Regions from separate parts of the Mycobacterium sp. DL genome, predicted to be linked through region 1. Evidence: riboswitches for the same ligand, from Rfam matches in the RefSeq annotation. Region 1 holds a riboswitch; each other region holds the start of a gene.
What was found. Region 1 has a riboswitch for thiamine pyrophosphate ahead of ABDC78_RS28730 (ECF transporter S component). Riboswitches for the same ligand answer to the same signal wherever they lie in the genome.
Positions count from the first base shown of each region.

Region 2: linked by a shared signal. The riboswitch ahead of thiD (bifunctional hydroxymethylpyrimidine kinase/phosphomethylpyrimidine kinase) and the one ahead of ABDC78_RS28730 (ECF transporter S component) in region 1 are both predicted to bind thiamine pyrophosphate.
Region 3: linked by a shared signal. The riboswitch ahead of thiO (glycine oxidase ThiO) and the one ahead of ABDC78_RS28730 (ECF transporter S component) in region 1 are both predicted to bind thiamine pyrophosphate.

Region 1 covers NZ_CP155796.1:6,026,889-6,031,461, forward strand. Annotated here, with positions in the region: gene ABDC78_RS28710 (GlxA family transcriptional regulator) at 1-458, opposite strand, end outside; gene ABDC78_RS28715 (nitroreductase family deazaflavin-dependent oxidoreductase) at 613-1,035, shown strand; gene ABDC78_RS28720 (SDR family NAD(P)-dependent oxidoreductase) at 1,044-1,733, opposite strand; gene ABDC78_RS28725 (hypothetical protein) at 1,757-2,329, shown strand; TPP riboswitch at 2,363-2,473, shown strand; gene ABDC78_RS28730 (ECF transporter S component) at 2,595-3,206, shown strand; gene ABDC78_RS28735 (ATP-binding cassette domain-containing protein) at 3,203-4,573, shown strand, end outside.
Region 2 covers NZ_CP155796.1:656,560-661,132, reverse strand. Annotated here, with positions in the region: gene ABDC78_RS03140 (exodeoxyribonuclease III) at 1-775, shown strand, start outside; gene ABDC78_RS03135 (PE-PPE domain-containing protein) at 812-2,074, opposite strand; TPP riboswitch at 2,364-2,471, shown strand; gene thiD (bifunctional hydroxymethylpyrimidine kinase/phosphomethylpyrimidine kinase) at 2,466-3,329, shown strand; gene ABDC78_RS03125 (alpha/beta family hydrolase) at 3,329-3,949, shown strand; gene ABDC78_RS03120 (septum formation family protein) at 3,964-4,527, shown strand; gene ABDC78_RS03115 (NAD(P)/FAD-dependent oxidoreductase) at 4,549-4,573, shown strand, end outside.
Region 3 covers NZ_CP155796.1:626,934-631,506, forward strand. Annotated here, with positions in the region: gene glnX (protein kinase G-activating protein GlnX) at 1-389, opposite strand, end outside; gene ABDC78_RS02980 (NUDIX hydrolase) at 545-1,036, shown strand; gene thiE (thiamine phosphate synthase) at 1,020-1,694, opposite strand; TPP riboswitch at 1,732-1,841, shown strand; gene thiO (glycine oxidase ThiO) at 1,831-2,862, shown strand; gene thiS (sulfur carrier protein ThiS) at 2,859-3,056, shown strand; gene ABDC78_RS03000 (thiazole synthase) at 3,058-3,816, shown strand; gene ABDC78_RS03005 (SGNH/GDSL hydrolase family protein) at 3,839-4,573, shown strand, end outside.

The DNA.
Region 1 (4,573 bases):
CAGTGCGCCCAGTGGGTGGTCGCCCGGCGGCCGTCCAGCAGTCCGTGGGCGGCGAGAACGAATGCGCCGGTGCACACCGAGGCCACCCGGCGCGCCCGCGGCGCGAGGACGCGCACCATCTCCAGCGCATCGGGGACCGCATCGGGTGTCGGCTCTTCAGGGATGTCGTGCAGGCCGGGGGTGAAGGTGAACTCGGCCGGGACGCCGCCCGGCACCAGCAGGGTGTCGATCGAGTCGGGGACCTCGGCCAGCGAGACGTCCACGCTCAGCGAGGCGAACGCCGTTGTGCCGACCGCCGCTCCCGTCGGGGAGGCCAGCAGCACCCGGTAGGCGGCCCCGAAGTCGTTCGCGCGGGCGAAGATCTCCAGCGGTGCCGCGACGTCCTGCAGGGTCACCTTGTCGTATAACGCGAACACCACTGTTCTGGCGTTCTGCGCATGTCCTGAATCGCCGGCCATGTGTCCTGAACTGCCCTTCCATCGCCCCCGCGCGCCCGTCAGACGGCACGTTCGCGCACCTGGGGACAGTCCAACCATCGTCGAAGTCGGTCACATCTGCAGCACAAGTGGTCGCCACGGGAATAAGTCGACGCTCATCGGTGTTACGCGCTCCGTGACTGAACCAGCTGAACTGAGCCCCACGGACTGGGTCCGCGAACAGACCGCGCGCATTCTCGAACAGGGAACCACCGACGGCGTCGAGATCATGGACCGTCCAGTTGTCCTGTTCACGACCACCGGCGCCAAGTCCGGCAAGAAGCGCTACGTGCCGCTGATGCGCGTGGAGGAGAACGGCAAGTACGCGATGGTCGCGTCCAAGGGCGGCGACCCGCAGCACCCCTCCTGGTACCACAACGTCAAGGCGCACCCGCAGGTGACGGCGCAGGACGGCGAGACGATCGTCGAACTGACCGCACGCGAGGTGGACGGCGAGGAGCGCGCGCACTGGTGGGATCTCGCGGTGCAGGCGTACCCGCCGTACGCCGAGTATCAGACCAAGACCGATCGCCTGATCCCGGTGTTCGTCCTGGAGTAGTCGGGACGTCAGTCGCCGAACGCCTCAGCGGGAACCTCACGCTCGCCGGCACGGATGGCGGCGATGATGCGCTCTGCGACGGCGTCGGGTTGCAGGCCTTCCCGGAGTTTGGGCGCGGTACCGGCGATCGGGCGGTCCGCGAGGCCGGTCTCGGTGTGCGGCGGGCGTGCGTCGATCACGGTGACACCGGCGGCACGCAGCTCACGACTCAGCGCGCGGTCTGCGGCGGTCAAGGCCGCCTTGGACGCGGCATAAGCGGCCATGCCGGCAAGAGGCTGCTCGGCGACCACGGCGCTGATGTTGGCGATGAAACCACGGGACGCGGTGAGCGCCGGGAGCGCAGCCCTCATCAGCCACAGCGGTCCCAGCACATTGGTGAGGAACAAGTCTTCGATCACCGCGTCGTCGGTGTCGGCGAGGGACCCGAACGCGACGACTCCGGCTGCGTTGACCACACCGTCGATCCGGTCGTCGGCGCCCAGGGCTGCCTCGACGATCGACCTGCCTGCCTCCGCGTCGCGCAGATCCGCGGACAGCAGGGTCGCGTCGATGTCGAGTGATCGAAGGGCGCTCATGTCACGGCCGACCAGCGTCAGTCGGGCGCCCTGTTCGGCGAGTTGTGTCGCGATCCGGCGGCCGATGCCGCCGCTGGCCCCCACCACGACGATCGATGCGCCGTCGAGGACTCGGTCTGCCATGCCTCGAACGTACGCTTCCGGATGTGAGGCTCGAAGAAATAGCCCGCCAGGTGGCGTCCGCCGGCGTGTCCACCGTGCTCATCGACGGCCGGTCCGGTTCCGGCAAATCGACACTGGCAGAACACCTTCACCGTGTGTGGCCCACCAGTTCCGTGGTGCGCCTCGACGACATCTACCCCGGCTGGGACGGGTTGGACTGGGCGATCGAGCACCTTCGTACCGAACTTCTGGCGCCGCGCGCCGCCGGTCTTCCGGGACGCTGGCGACGCTGGAACTGGGACACCGGCGCCCCCGACGGATGGCACACCGTCGACCCTCACCGGCGGTTGATCGTGGAAGGGGTGGGGGCGTTGGCCGCGTCCCACCGCCCACTGGCGGAACTCGGGATCTGGGTCGAGACTCCTGACGATGTCCGCAAGCAGCGGGCCCTGGACCGTGACGGTGACACCTATCGGCCGCATTGGGATCGCTGGGCGGCCCAGGAAGAAACATTCCTCATTCGCGATGCTCCCCGCATCGCCGCCGACTACGTGGCAACCGAGGACGCCGACGGCCAGTCCTGGACGTTGACGCGGAATGAGTCCCGCCCGGCCTAGCGCCACAAACCTGCCTGCGCTAGCTTGGGAGCCGTAGAACCACACGGGAGCGCACACCGAGTGCGCTGAGAGGACAGCTGACCGGCTGTCGACCGTCGAACCTGACCGGGTAATGCCGGCGTAGGGAGATGAACGTGACACGTGCCCCTCACGTACCACCCAGCTGAGCCCGCGCTCGTTGCTGCTCGAAATTCACTTCAAAACACCAGCTTTCGCGCCGACCGCGCTGTCAGCGCATCGCCGTCCCCATGCACAAGGAGTCCCCATGGACGAGCAGAACACCGATCACAGGCCCGCAACGCGCTGGCGCGTCGTCGACATCGTGGTCGCCAGCGTGCTGGCGGTGGCCGCCGGCCTCGTCTTCGTCTTCTGGAACATCGCATCCAATCCCCTCTCCGCCCCGTTGATCGCCCTACTACCCGGCCTGCAGGGACTTGTCGGCGGTGGATGGCTGTTCGCCGGCGTGCTGACCGCACTGGTCATCCGCAAGCCCGGCGCCGCCCTGTACGGCGAACTGGTGGCGGCCACGGTGTCGGCGCTGGTCGGCAACCAGTGGGGTGTCATGACCATCGAATCGGGACTGGTTCAGGGCCTGGGCGCCGAACTGGTTTTTGCGGTGTTCCTCTACCGACGCTGGAACCTGCCGGTGGCCGTCCTGTCGGGCGCGGTCGCCGGAGTGGCGCTGGCCATCAACGAGCTGATCATCTACTACCCCGGATCGACAACGGCTTTCGCCGTCATCTTCACGGTGTCGGCAGTGGTCTCCGGTGCGCTCATCGCCGGCGTGCTGTCGTGGTTCGTGGTCCGCGGGCTGGCGAAGACCGGCGCTCTCAGTCGATTCGACTCCGGCAGAGTAGCGAGTCCTGCCGCACGATGAGCCCGAGATCGGTTCCGTCCACCGACGGGGTTGCGGTGACGGCTCACCGGTGGGGCTGGCAGCACGCCGGGCAGAACCGTTGGGCGGTAAGCGATCTGGACCTTCGCATCGACCCCGGCGAACGGGTGTTGCTGCTGGGGGCGTCGGGGTCGGGCAAGTCGACCCTGCTGCAGGGCCTGGCCGGGCTGCTCGGCGGTTCCGAAGAAGGCCATGAGTCCGGACGCCTGCTCGTCGACGGGGTGCGTCCAGCCGAGAATCGAGCACGGATCGGGATGGTGTTGCAAGACCCGGACTCCCAGGTGATCCTGTCCCGCGTCGGTGACGACGTGGCGTTCGGAATGGAGAACTTCGGCGTGCCACTTGAGGACATCTGGCCGCGTGTTCGCCAGGCGCTGCACTCGGTGGGCCTGGAGCTTCCGCTGCCGCAGGACACCGCCCACCTTTCCGGCGGGCAGAAGCAACGCCTGGCCCTGGCGGGTGTACTCGCGATGAATCCCGGTCTGCTTCTGCTCGACGAGCCGACCGCCAACCTCGACCCGACCGGCGTCATCGAGGTCCGCAATGCCGTGGCCGCCGCCGCTGACCTCGCCGGTACCACCGTCGTCGTCGTCGAACACCGCACCAAGGTCTGGCTTCCCGTCATCGACCGCGTCATCGTTCTCGGCCCCGATGGCGACATCATCGCCGACGGCGCGCCGGAGGACACGATTCGACGGGAACGTGACCATCTCGTGCGGTCCGGAATCTGGGTGCCCGACGCGCCCGTCCCCCGCATCGTCCGCACCGCAGCGCCCGCGTCGGAACCGTTGTTGACGGCAACCGATTTGTCGGTGGGTTACCGCTCTGGGCCGCAGGTGCGAGGCGGACTCGACTTCGCGATCGCCCGGGGGCGAGTCACGGCGGTCACCGGACCCAATGGTGCCGGAAAGTCCACGTTGGCCCTCACACTGGGAGGTCTGCTGCCACCCCGAGGCGGCACCCTCGAGGCACAGCCGGACTTCGCACCGTCGCCGAAGAATCGTCAGCCCGTTCGATGGCGGTCCAAGGAACTCCTCACCCGCATCGCGAGCGTCTTCCAGGATCCGGAGCATCAGTTCCTGGCTGCCACCGTTCGCGAGGAGATCTCCCTCGGACCGAAAGCGCTGCAACGCGACAAGGCCGAGATCAGCTCGCTCGGAGACGCTCTGCTCGACAGGCTGCGCCTGACGCACCTCGCAGACAGAAGCCCCTACACGCTCTCCGGCGGCGAGAAGAGGCGACTGTCCGTCGCGACCGTCCTGATGACCCGACCAGGCCTGATCGTCCTCGACGAACCGACCTTCGGGCAGGATCGCCGTACCTGGTCCGAACTCCTGAACCTGCTGGCC
Region 2 (4,573 bases), 860 kb from region 1:
CACCCGAGTGGACCGCGTCACCGACTGGCTGCAACGCGCCGACGTCGACGTGCTCGCGATGCAGGAGACCAAATGCTCCGACGAACAGTTCCCGACCATGCCGTTCGCAGCCCTCGGCTATGAGGTCGTGCACAGCGGGTTCAATCAGTGGAACGGCGTGGCCATCGCGTCGCGGATCGGCCTTGACGACGTGCAGGCGGGTTTCGCCGGACAGCCGGCGTGGGGCGACAAGCCCGACGTCCCGGCCGCAGCCGAGGCGCGGGCGCTGGCAGCGACGTGCGGTGGCGTCCGGGTGTGGAGTCTGTACATTCCCAACGGCCGCACCGTCGATTCGGCGCACTACGTCTACAAGCTGCAATGGCTTGCCGCCCTTCGGGAGACGGCTGCGACCTGGTTGACCGAGGTCCCGTCGGCTCCGATCGCACTCGTGGGTGACTGGAACATCGCCCCGACCGACGACGACGTCTGGGACATCGAGTTCTTCGAGGGCAGCACCCACGTCACCGAGGCGGAGCGCGCGGCGTTCGGCTCGATCGTCGACGCCGGGTTCACCGATGTGGTGCGACCTTTCACGCCCGGGCCCGCCGTGTACACGTACTGGGACTACACCCAGCTGCGGTTCCCGAAGAACCGCGGCATGCGCATCGACTTCATCCTGGGCTCACCGGCTCTGGCCGCGCGAGTCGCCCACGCGGAGATCGTGCGGGAGGAACGAAAAGGCAAGCAGCCCAGCGATCATGCCCCGGTTCTGGTGGAACTCACCGAGCATCGGTGAGTTCCACCTCTGCGACACAACGCGTCTCAGCAACCCCTATGACTCGTTGCCGCCGGTGTCGTTGCCGCCGGTGTCGTTGTCACCGGTGTCGTTGCCGCCCGTGTCGTTGTCACCGGTGTCCTCGTCGCCCTCGTCGTTGTCGCCCGGGCCGTTGTCCGCGGGCGGCTCACCGTCGTCCTCCTGCTGTTCTTGCTGCGGTTCCTCCTGCTCTTGGAGGTCCTCAGAGGGTTCTTCGCCGTCGAGTCCATCGGTGAGGTCGTCCTCGTCGAGCTTCCTCTTCTTGGCCGGCGGCTCGGTTTCTCCGGCAGTCGGTGCCACGACGGGCGGCGTGGAACCGCCGCCGAGTTCGCCCGCGGGACTCTTCAGGGGACCTTCGGGATCGGAACCGGTGACGTTCAAACCCGTGACATCGGAACCCGTGACGTCGGCCCCGGTGACGTTGGAAACAGCGAGTTCGGGACCATCAAGGTCTACCGGGGGAGCCACCGCAGGCCCGGTGGGAGGCGCCGGCAGCGGAGCCACGCCGTCGATCCATCCCTTCTGCGTCGAGGACCAGTTCCGGTTGTAGGCGCTGTCGATGATGGGCTTGAGCATCCTGTCCAGGAAGGCGACGAAATTCGGGTCCCAGAAGTCGCTTTCGTACATGTCGTGAAGTAGCGGAAGCCGTTCGGCCGGAATGATGATGGTCGTCCGCGTCCCGCCCAGCGCGTTCTGCTCGACCTTGTAGCGCGTCGGCAACGTCTGGATGTCATAGAAGGCCGCATCGACATGCCTCAACTTCGCGCCGTTGACCGCGTTGAGCACGGCGAGAATGTTGAACGGGTTATCCGGGAAGTCCGCGGTGCCGTCGTATTCCGCCGACACGAGGAGTACATCCCACGGCGTATCCGGCACCGGCTGATACTTGACGCCCACAAAGAAGATGCGACTGGGTGCGCCGTAGATGCCGATCGTCATCTCCTCCGGCAACGGCGGAGTCACCCCGTCCTCGGTGTCTTCCAGATCCTCCAGTAGGCGATAGATCACGTCGACAACGGACGGCGCCCCCTTGGACACCCCGCCGATAGTGAGAGGTGTTCCCAGTGCCGCCTGATGCGCGTAAATGGCGTTGTACAGGTTGTCCGAACCCTCCGGGATCGACTTCGCAAACTCGGCATCACCCGGGAACGGCACGCTGATGCGCGCGTCATAGTTCGCGAAGTACCCGCCGAACGCTGTCGTCATCTGTTCTTCGGTGAGTTGCGCATAGCTCCCCTCCCCGCCGACCAGCAGTGCGGTTGCGCCATTGGTACATCCCACCGTTCCGCAGGCTCCCCCTCCCGGCGGTGCGGCGATTGCTGTCGGCGACAGAAGAAATGAGCTACTGGCCAACATAGCAACGACAGCGCGTTTGGATATTTTCATCGTGCAACCCCCCTGGTAGGGCAGGAAACCCCCCACGAGTTCCCCTACAGGAGGCTGAGCGTACTCCACAAAATCGACGCGGCAAAGCAGTTTTAGCAAACATTTGTTGATTCACTAGATCTGCCGGTTGACGCACACCGGCGCTCGAGGTTCCGTCTGCACGGCGGCTGCGCTAGCGTGGCAGCGTCAACAACGCGGGAGCGTGCCCAGCGCGCTGAGAGGACGGGTAGGCCCGTCGACCGTACGAACCTGACCGGGTAATGCCGGCGTAGGGAGAAGCACCGGAATGTCCGTCGATCCAACTGCCACCACCGGCTCCACCTACCTCCCGCTCGCCCCGTCGGGGCAGACGCCGCTGCGGGTGATGACGATCGCGGGTTCGGACTCCGGCGGTGGCGCCGGGATCCAGGCCGACATGCGGACCTTCGCGATGCTGGGCATCCACGGCCTGGTCGCAGTCACCGCGGTGACGGTGCAGAACTCACTGGGCGTCAAGGGCTTTCATGAGATCCCACTGGACGTCATCGCCGGCCAGATCGAGGAGGTGGCCTCCGACATCGGGGTGCAGGCCGCCAAGACCGGCATGCTCGCGTCATCCGACATCATCAACACCATCGCCGAGGCCTGGGTCGGACAGGGCCTCGCGGGCAGCGTGCCGCTGGTCGTGGACCCGGTCTGTGCCTCCATGCACGGAGACCCGCTTCTGCACCCGAGCGCACTGAACTCGTTGCGGCAGAAGCTTTTTCCGCTGGCCACGCTGGTGACGCCCAACCTCGACGAGGTTCGGTTGCTGGTCGACATCGAGGTGGTCGATGCCGACACGCAGCGGGCCGCGGCCCGTGAACTGCACGCGCTCGGTCCGCAGTGGGCGCTGGTCAAGGGCGGACATCTGCGGTCCTCGACACACAGTCCGGATCTGTTGTTCGACGGCACCGAATTCCACGAGTTCGATTCCCCACGCATCAACACCGGCCACGACCACGGCGCCGGTGACACGCTCGCGGCCGCGATCGCCAGCGCCCTCGCGCACGGGTACCCGGTGCCCGACGCCGTCGCGTTCGGTAAACGCTGGGTCACCGAATGCCTGCGCGCCGCGTACCCGCTGGGGCAGGGTCACGGCCCGGTGTCCGCTCTGTTCCGGCTGGGCTGATGGACGACATCGCCGGCATCGTGCACGAGCCCGCAGGCACACCGGCGGGCGGTGTGGCCCTCACACACGGCGCCGGCGGCAACCGGGATTCTCCGATGCTCATCGCCACGTGTGAGGAATGGGCACGGCGCGGTTGGCTCGCGGTTCGCTACAACCTGCCGTACCGACGGCGCCGCCCCAAAGGACCTCCCTCGGGTGCCCAAGCGGCCGACCGGGCGGGCATCGTCGAGGCGGTGGAAGCGATGCGTGCACTGCTCGGAGACCCGGAACTTCCCGTGGTCGCCGGAGGCCACTCCTACGGCGGACGCCTCACCTCGATGGCAGTCGCCGATGACGGCCTCGAACTCGACGTGCTCACGCTGTTCTCCTACCCTCTGCACCCGCCGGGCAAGCCCGAACGTGCCCGCACCGAGCACCTACCGCGCATCGCCGTCCCGACCGTGTTCACCCACGGAACCGCGGACCCGTTCGGCAGCATCGACGAGATCGCCCCGGCCGCCGCCCTGATCGCCGCCCCCACCCGGATCGTCGAGATCACCGGCGCGCGTCACGATCTCGCTTCCAGGAAACTCGACGTTCCGGCCCTTGCGGTCGACGCGGCGCTGCACCTACTCGACTGAGCTATCGTCGCGGTGTGTCCGTGCCGCCTCAGGGGCCACCCCCGCCTCCACCTCCTTACGGCCCCGGTGGATACCCACCGCCTCCTCCCCCACTTCCGTACCCGGGTGGCTACCAGCCTCCGCCGCCGCCGAGGAAGACGAACTGGTGGTTGATCGGCGGCATCGTGCTCACGGTGCTGGTGGTCTTGTGCATCGGCGCGGTGATCGTGTTCAAGGCGGTCATCGGTCCCGGCAACGTGACGGCAACCGACGTCGCCGTCGGTGACTGCCTGGCCGAGATCCCCGACGGTGACGAGGTACTCCGGGTCCAGACGGTCGGCTGCGATGAACCACACGCCGGAGAGGTGTTCGCTGTTCTCCTGATGCCCGACGGTGACTTCCCGGGTATGGAGGCAATCGAGGCCTACCACGACAAATGCGGCCCTGAGCTCGCGACTTACTCGCCCGCGGCGATGACCGACGATTCGGTTCAGCTCTACGTCCTGTATCCGACCGCGGAGACCTGGGCCGCCGGTGACCGTGCTGTGACCTGCATTGCGACCCTCGACCCGCCCCGGACCGGTTCCCTCAGAGGCTGATACCTCGGGTACCGTCTACCCATGACTTCGGAGCACTTCGACGCGG
Region 3 (4,573 bases), 830 kb from region 1:
TCGGTCAGACCGCTCGACGCGCGCGTCACCGCGACCGACGCATCGGTGATCGCCTGCTCGTAGCGCTGTCGCACCGCCCGGGGTTCGACGCCGGCGATGAACGCGGTGGCCGCGGCGGCGTCGGCGACCGACAGCGTGGTGTAGAGCTGACCGGCGGCGAAGGACAGCGGCTCGGTGTGGTTGAGGACGGTGGTCAGCGCCTGCTGGCGGTCGTTGATCGTCGTCGACGTCGCGAACGCGCTTCCGATCACCAGCGCTGCCAACACAAAACCGATCGTCATGATGCGGCCGGGAGTGGTCCACAGGAACCACCAACGCGGATGCGCCGGGGTGGTGGGTGACCTGGACGCGAGAGGCTCGGTCGACGGATGCGCCAACTCCACAGTCACGTCTGCGCGGACCCCATCTTGGTCTCGATCTCCCCGGCCTTCGTACCGATTGACCCACACTCTATGAAAGAAGTCTAAGAGTTTCCCGTGCGACGTGTGCGCATTCGCGGGCGGCGACTTCCCCGATATCGGGATCTGTTCCCTATCCTGAACGCGTGCGCGGCGACGGTGACGGTTGGGTGGTCTCGGCCAACGGCGCCGCCTACTGGGGCCGACACGGCGCGGCCGGACTGCTGCTGCGGGCCCCCCGCCCCGACGGATCGGCCGCGGTGCTCCTGCAGCATCGGGCGATATGGAGCCACCAGGGCGGAACCTGGGGACTGCCCGGCGGGGCGCGCGACAGCCATGAGACACCCGAACAGGCTGCGGTGCGGGAGGCCCACGAGGAGGCCGGACTGCCCGCCGACCAGCTGACCGTGCGCACCACGGTGGTCACCGCCGAGGTGACCGGGTGGACCTACACCACCGTCATCGCCGACGCCGAGGAACTGCTGGACACGATTCCCAATCGGGAGAGCGCGGAACTGCGCTGGGTCGCCGAGGACGAGGTGGCCGATCTCCCGCTGCACCCCGGCTTCGCCGCGAGTTGGCAGCGGCTCCGCGACCTGACGGCCTCGATCCCGCTGACGTTCAACCACCAGAGCTGAGCAGCTCTTTCAGGTGCTCGGCGGCGGTCTTCGGATCGCCGGCCGCGGTGATCGCGCGGACCACGACGATCCGACGGGCACCGGCGGCCAGCACTTCGGGGACACGGGCGGCGTCGATTCCGCCGATGGCGAACCAGGGCTTGTCGGTGCCGACCGAAGCTGCTGCCCTGACCAGGTCGAGACCCGCCGCCGCCCGGCCGGGCTTGGTGGGTGTGGGCCAGCACGGGCCGACACAGAAGTAGTCGACCTGCTCTGTCGACGCGGCTGTCATCTGGTCGGCGTCGTGGGTGGACCGCCCGACGAGCGTGTCCCCGACGATGGTGCGGGCGACCGACAGCGGGAGGTCGTCCTGGCCGAGGTGCAGCACGTCGGCGCCGGCCGCCAGGGCGATGTCGGCGCGGTCGTTGACGGCCAGCAGCGCGCCGTGGCGGCGGGCCGCGTCGGCGATGACGGCCAGCGCCTCGATCTCCTGCCGTGCCTCCAGCGGGCCGAACCGCTGCTCGCCGGGTGATCCCTTGTCCCTGAGCTGGATGATGTCGACGCCGCCCGCCAGCGCGGCGTCGACGAATTCGGCCAGGTCGGCACGCTCGCGGCGGGCGTCGGTGCACAGGTACAGGGAGGCCGACTGCAGCCTGGCCCGCGTGGCGGAGTCACTCACACCACGAAACGCTAACCCCGTGCCGACGTAGGCTGGTAGCCGACCACACGGGAGTCCCGGGCAACGGGGACTGAGAGTGAGCGCGCCGCTCTTACCGTCACACCTGATCCGGGTCATGCCGGCGAAGGGAGCAGCGATGCCAGCGTTAGCCGTCATCGGCGGTGGCGTCATCGGGCTTTCGGTGGCGCGTCGCGCCGCTGCGGACGGCTGGGCCGTCCGGGTGCACCGCGCCGAACCCGGCGCGTCGTGGGTCGCCGGCGGGATGCTGGCGCCCCACAGCGAGGGATGGCCCGGCGAGGAGCGCCTGCTGCGGCTCGGGCTGGCGTCACTCGAGCTGTGGAAGCAGGGTTTCCTCGACGGACTGCCACCCGAGGTGGTGACCGCGCGCGAGTCGCTCGTCGTCGCCGTGGACCGGGCCGACGCCGCAGATCTGAAGACCGTCGGGGAGTGGCTGTCGGCTCAGGGGCATCCTGTGACGCTGACCAACGCCGCTCGCGACGTGGAACCCCTTCTTGCCCAGGGGATTCGGCATGGTTTCGTCGCCGAGACCGAGCTGGCGGTGGACAACCGGGCTGTGGTCGAGGCGCTCGCCGCGCACTGTGAGCGGCTCGGAGTGCAGTGGGCGCCCGCGGTCGGCGACCTGACCGAGACCCACTCCGCTGACGTCACCGTGATCGCCAACGGTATCGATGCGCCCTCCCTGTGGCCGGGCCTGCCGATCCGTCCGGTGAAGGGTGAGGTGCTTCGACTGCGCTGGCGCCGCGGGTGTATGCCGTTGCCGCAGCGGGTGATCCGGGCACGGGTGCACGGACGGCAGGTGTACATGGTCCCCAGGGAGGATGGTGTCGTGGTCGGCGCGACGCAGTACGAGCACGGCAGGGACACCGCACCGGCGGTGACGGGGGTGCGCGAACTGCTCGACGACGCGTGCGCGGTGCTGCCCGGCCTGGGCGAGTACGAGTTCGCCGAGTGTTCGGCCGGCCTGCGGCCGATGACCACCGACAACCTGCCCCTCGTGGGCAGGCTCGACGCGCGGACCCTGGTGGCAGCGGGCCACGGACGGTCGGGTTTCCTGCTGGCCCCGTGGACCGCCGAGGCGATCGCCGCCGAGCTCCGCGGCGAGCCGCTGCCCGAGACCGCATACATGGCAGGGGCATCGGCCCGATGAAGCTGACGGTGAACGACGAAGCGGTGGAGGTCGACGAACACATGACGGTGGCGGGGCTACTGGACCGGCTCGGAATTCCGGAGAAGGGCATCGCCGTTGCCGTCAATTGGTCGGTGATCCCGCGGTCACAGTGGCATACCGTGCTCGCTGACGGTGCAAAGGTGGAAGTGGTGACGGCGGTGCAGGGTGGCTGAAGTGTCAACCGGAAAGCTGAGTATCGCGGGTCGGGAGTTCGGATCACGGTTGATCCTGGGCACCGGCGGCGCGGCCAACCTCGCGGTGCTGGAGGCGGCGTTGATCGCCTCGGAGACCGAGCTGACCACCGTGGCGATGCGCCGGGTCGACGCAGAGGGCGGCACCGGCGTGCTCGAGTTGCTGGCCCGGATCGGCATCACCCCGCTGCCGAACACCGCCGGTTGCCGTGGGGCGGCGGAAGCGGTGATGACCGCCCAGCTGGCCCGCGAAGCGCTGCAGACCAACTGGGTCAAGCTCGAGGTCATCGCCGACGAACGGACGCTGCTCCCGGACGGCGTCGAATTGGTCAGGGCGGCAGAGCAACTGGTCGACGACGGATTCACCGTGCTGCCCTACACCAATGACGATCCGATCCTCGCCCGCCGCCTGGAAGCCGCCGGCTGCGCCGCGGTCATGCCGCTCGGGTCGCCGATCGGCACCGGACTGGGCATCGCCAATCCGCACAACATCGAGATGATCGTCGAGCAGGCGTCGGTGCCGGTGATCCTCGACGCCGGTATCGGCACCGCCAGTGATGCCGCTCTGGCGATGGAGCTGGGTTGCGACGCGGTGCTGCTGGCCACCGCGGTGACCCGGGCCGCCGATCCGGCCGTGATGGCCGCGGCGATGGCGGCCGCCGTCAAGGGCGGTTACCTGGCCAGGCAGGCGGGCCGGATCCCGAAGCGGTTCTGGGCGCAGGCGAGCAGTCCAGACCTGTGATGAGCGCTTGCGCGAAGAACCGATGACTCCGAGTACGAAGCGCTATGTCGCCCTGGGAAGTTCGATGGCGGCCGGACCGGGGATCCAGCCGCGGGTGCCCGGATCGCCGCGACCCGCGGGCCGGTCGGGCGCCAACTATCCGCACCTCGTCGCGGCGTCACTCGGCCTGGACCTCGTCGACGTCACCTACTCGGGGGCGACCACCGCGCACGTGCTGCACGAATCGCAGCGCAGCGCCCCACCCCAGGTGGATGCACTCGACGGCAGCGAGACGCTGGTGACGGTGACGATCGGCGGAAACGACATCGGATATGTGCCGATGCTGTTCGCGGCCGGACTGCCCCGGCCGGCGCGGTCGATACCGTTCCTCGGAGCGAAGCTGCGTGAGCTCCTCGATCCGGCGGCGCGCGACCGTGCCCTGGTCGAGGTCGGCGAGTCGCTGGTCGAGGTCGGGCGCACGCTGCGCCGCCGCGCCCCCGACGCTGCCGTGCTGTTCGTCGACTACCTCACGTTGCTGCCGCCGGCCGGTACTCCGGCGCCTCCGCTGCGTGACGCCGAGGTAGCACTGGGTCGGCGGATGGCGGCCACCCTGCAACGCCTGACCGCCGAGGCCGCCGAGGCGACCGGTTGTGCGGTGGTGCGCGCTGCGGACGCCAGTCGCGACCACCACGCGTGGTCGGCCCAGCCCTGGACCACCCGGTTCGGTCTGCCGGTGCCGCGCCGACCCGCTCCGCTGCACCCGAACGCGGAAGGAATG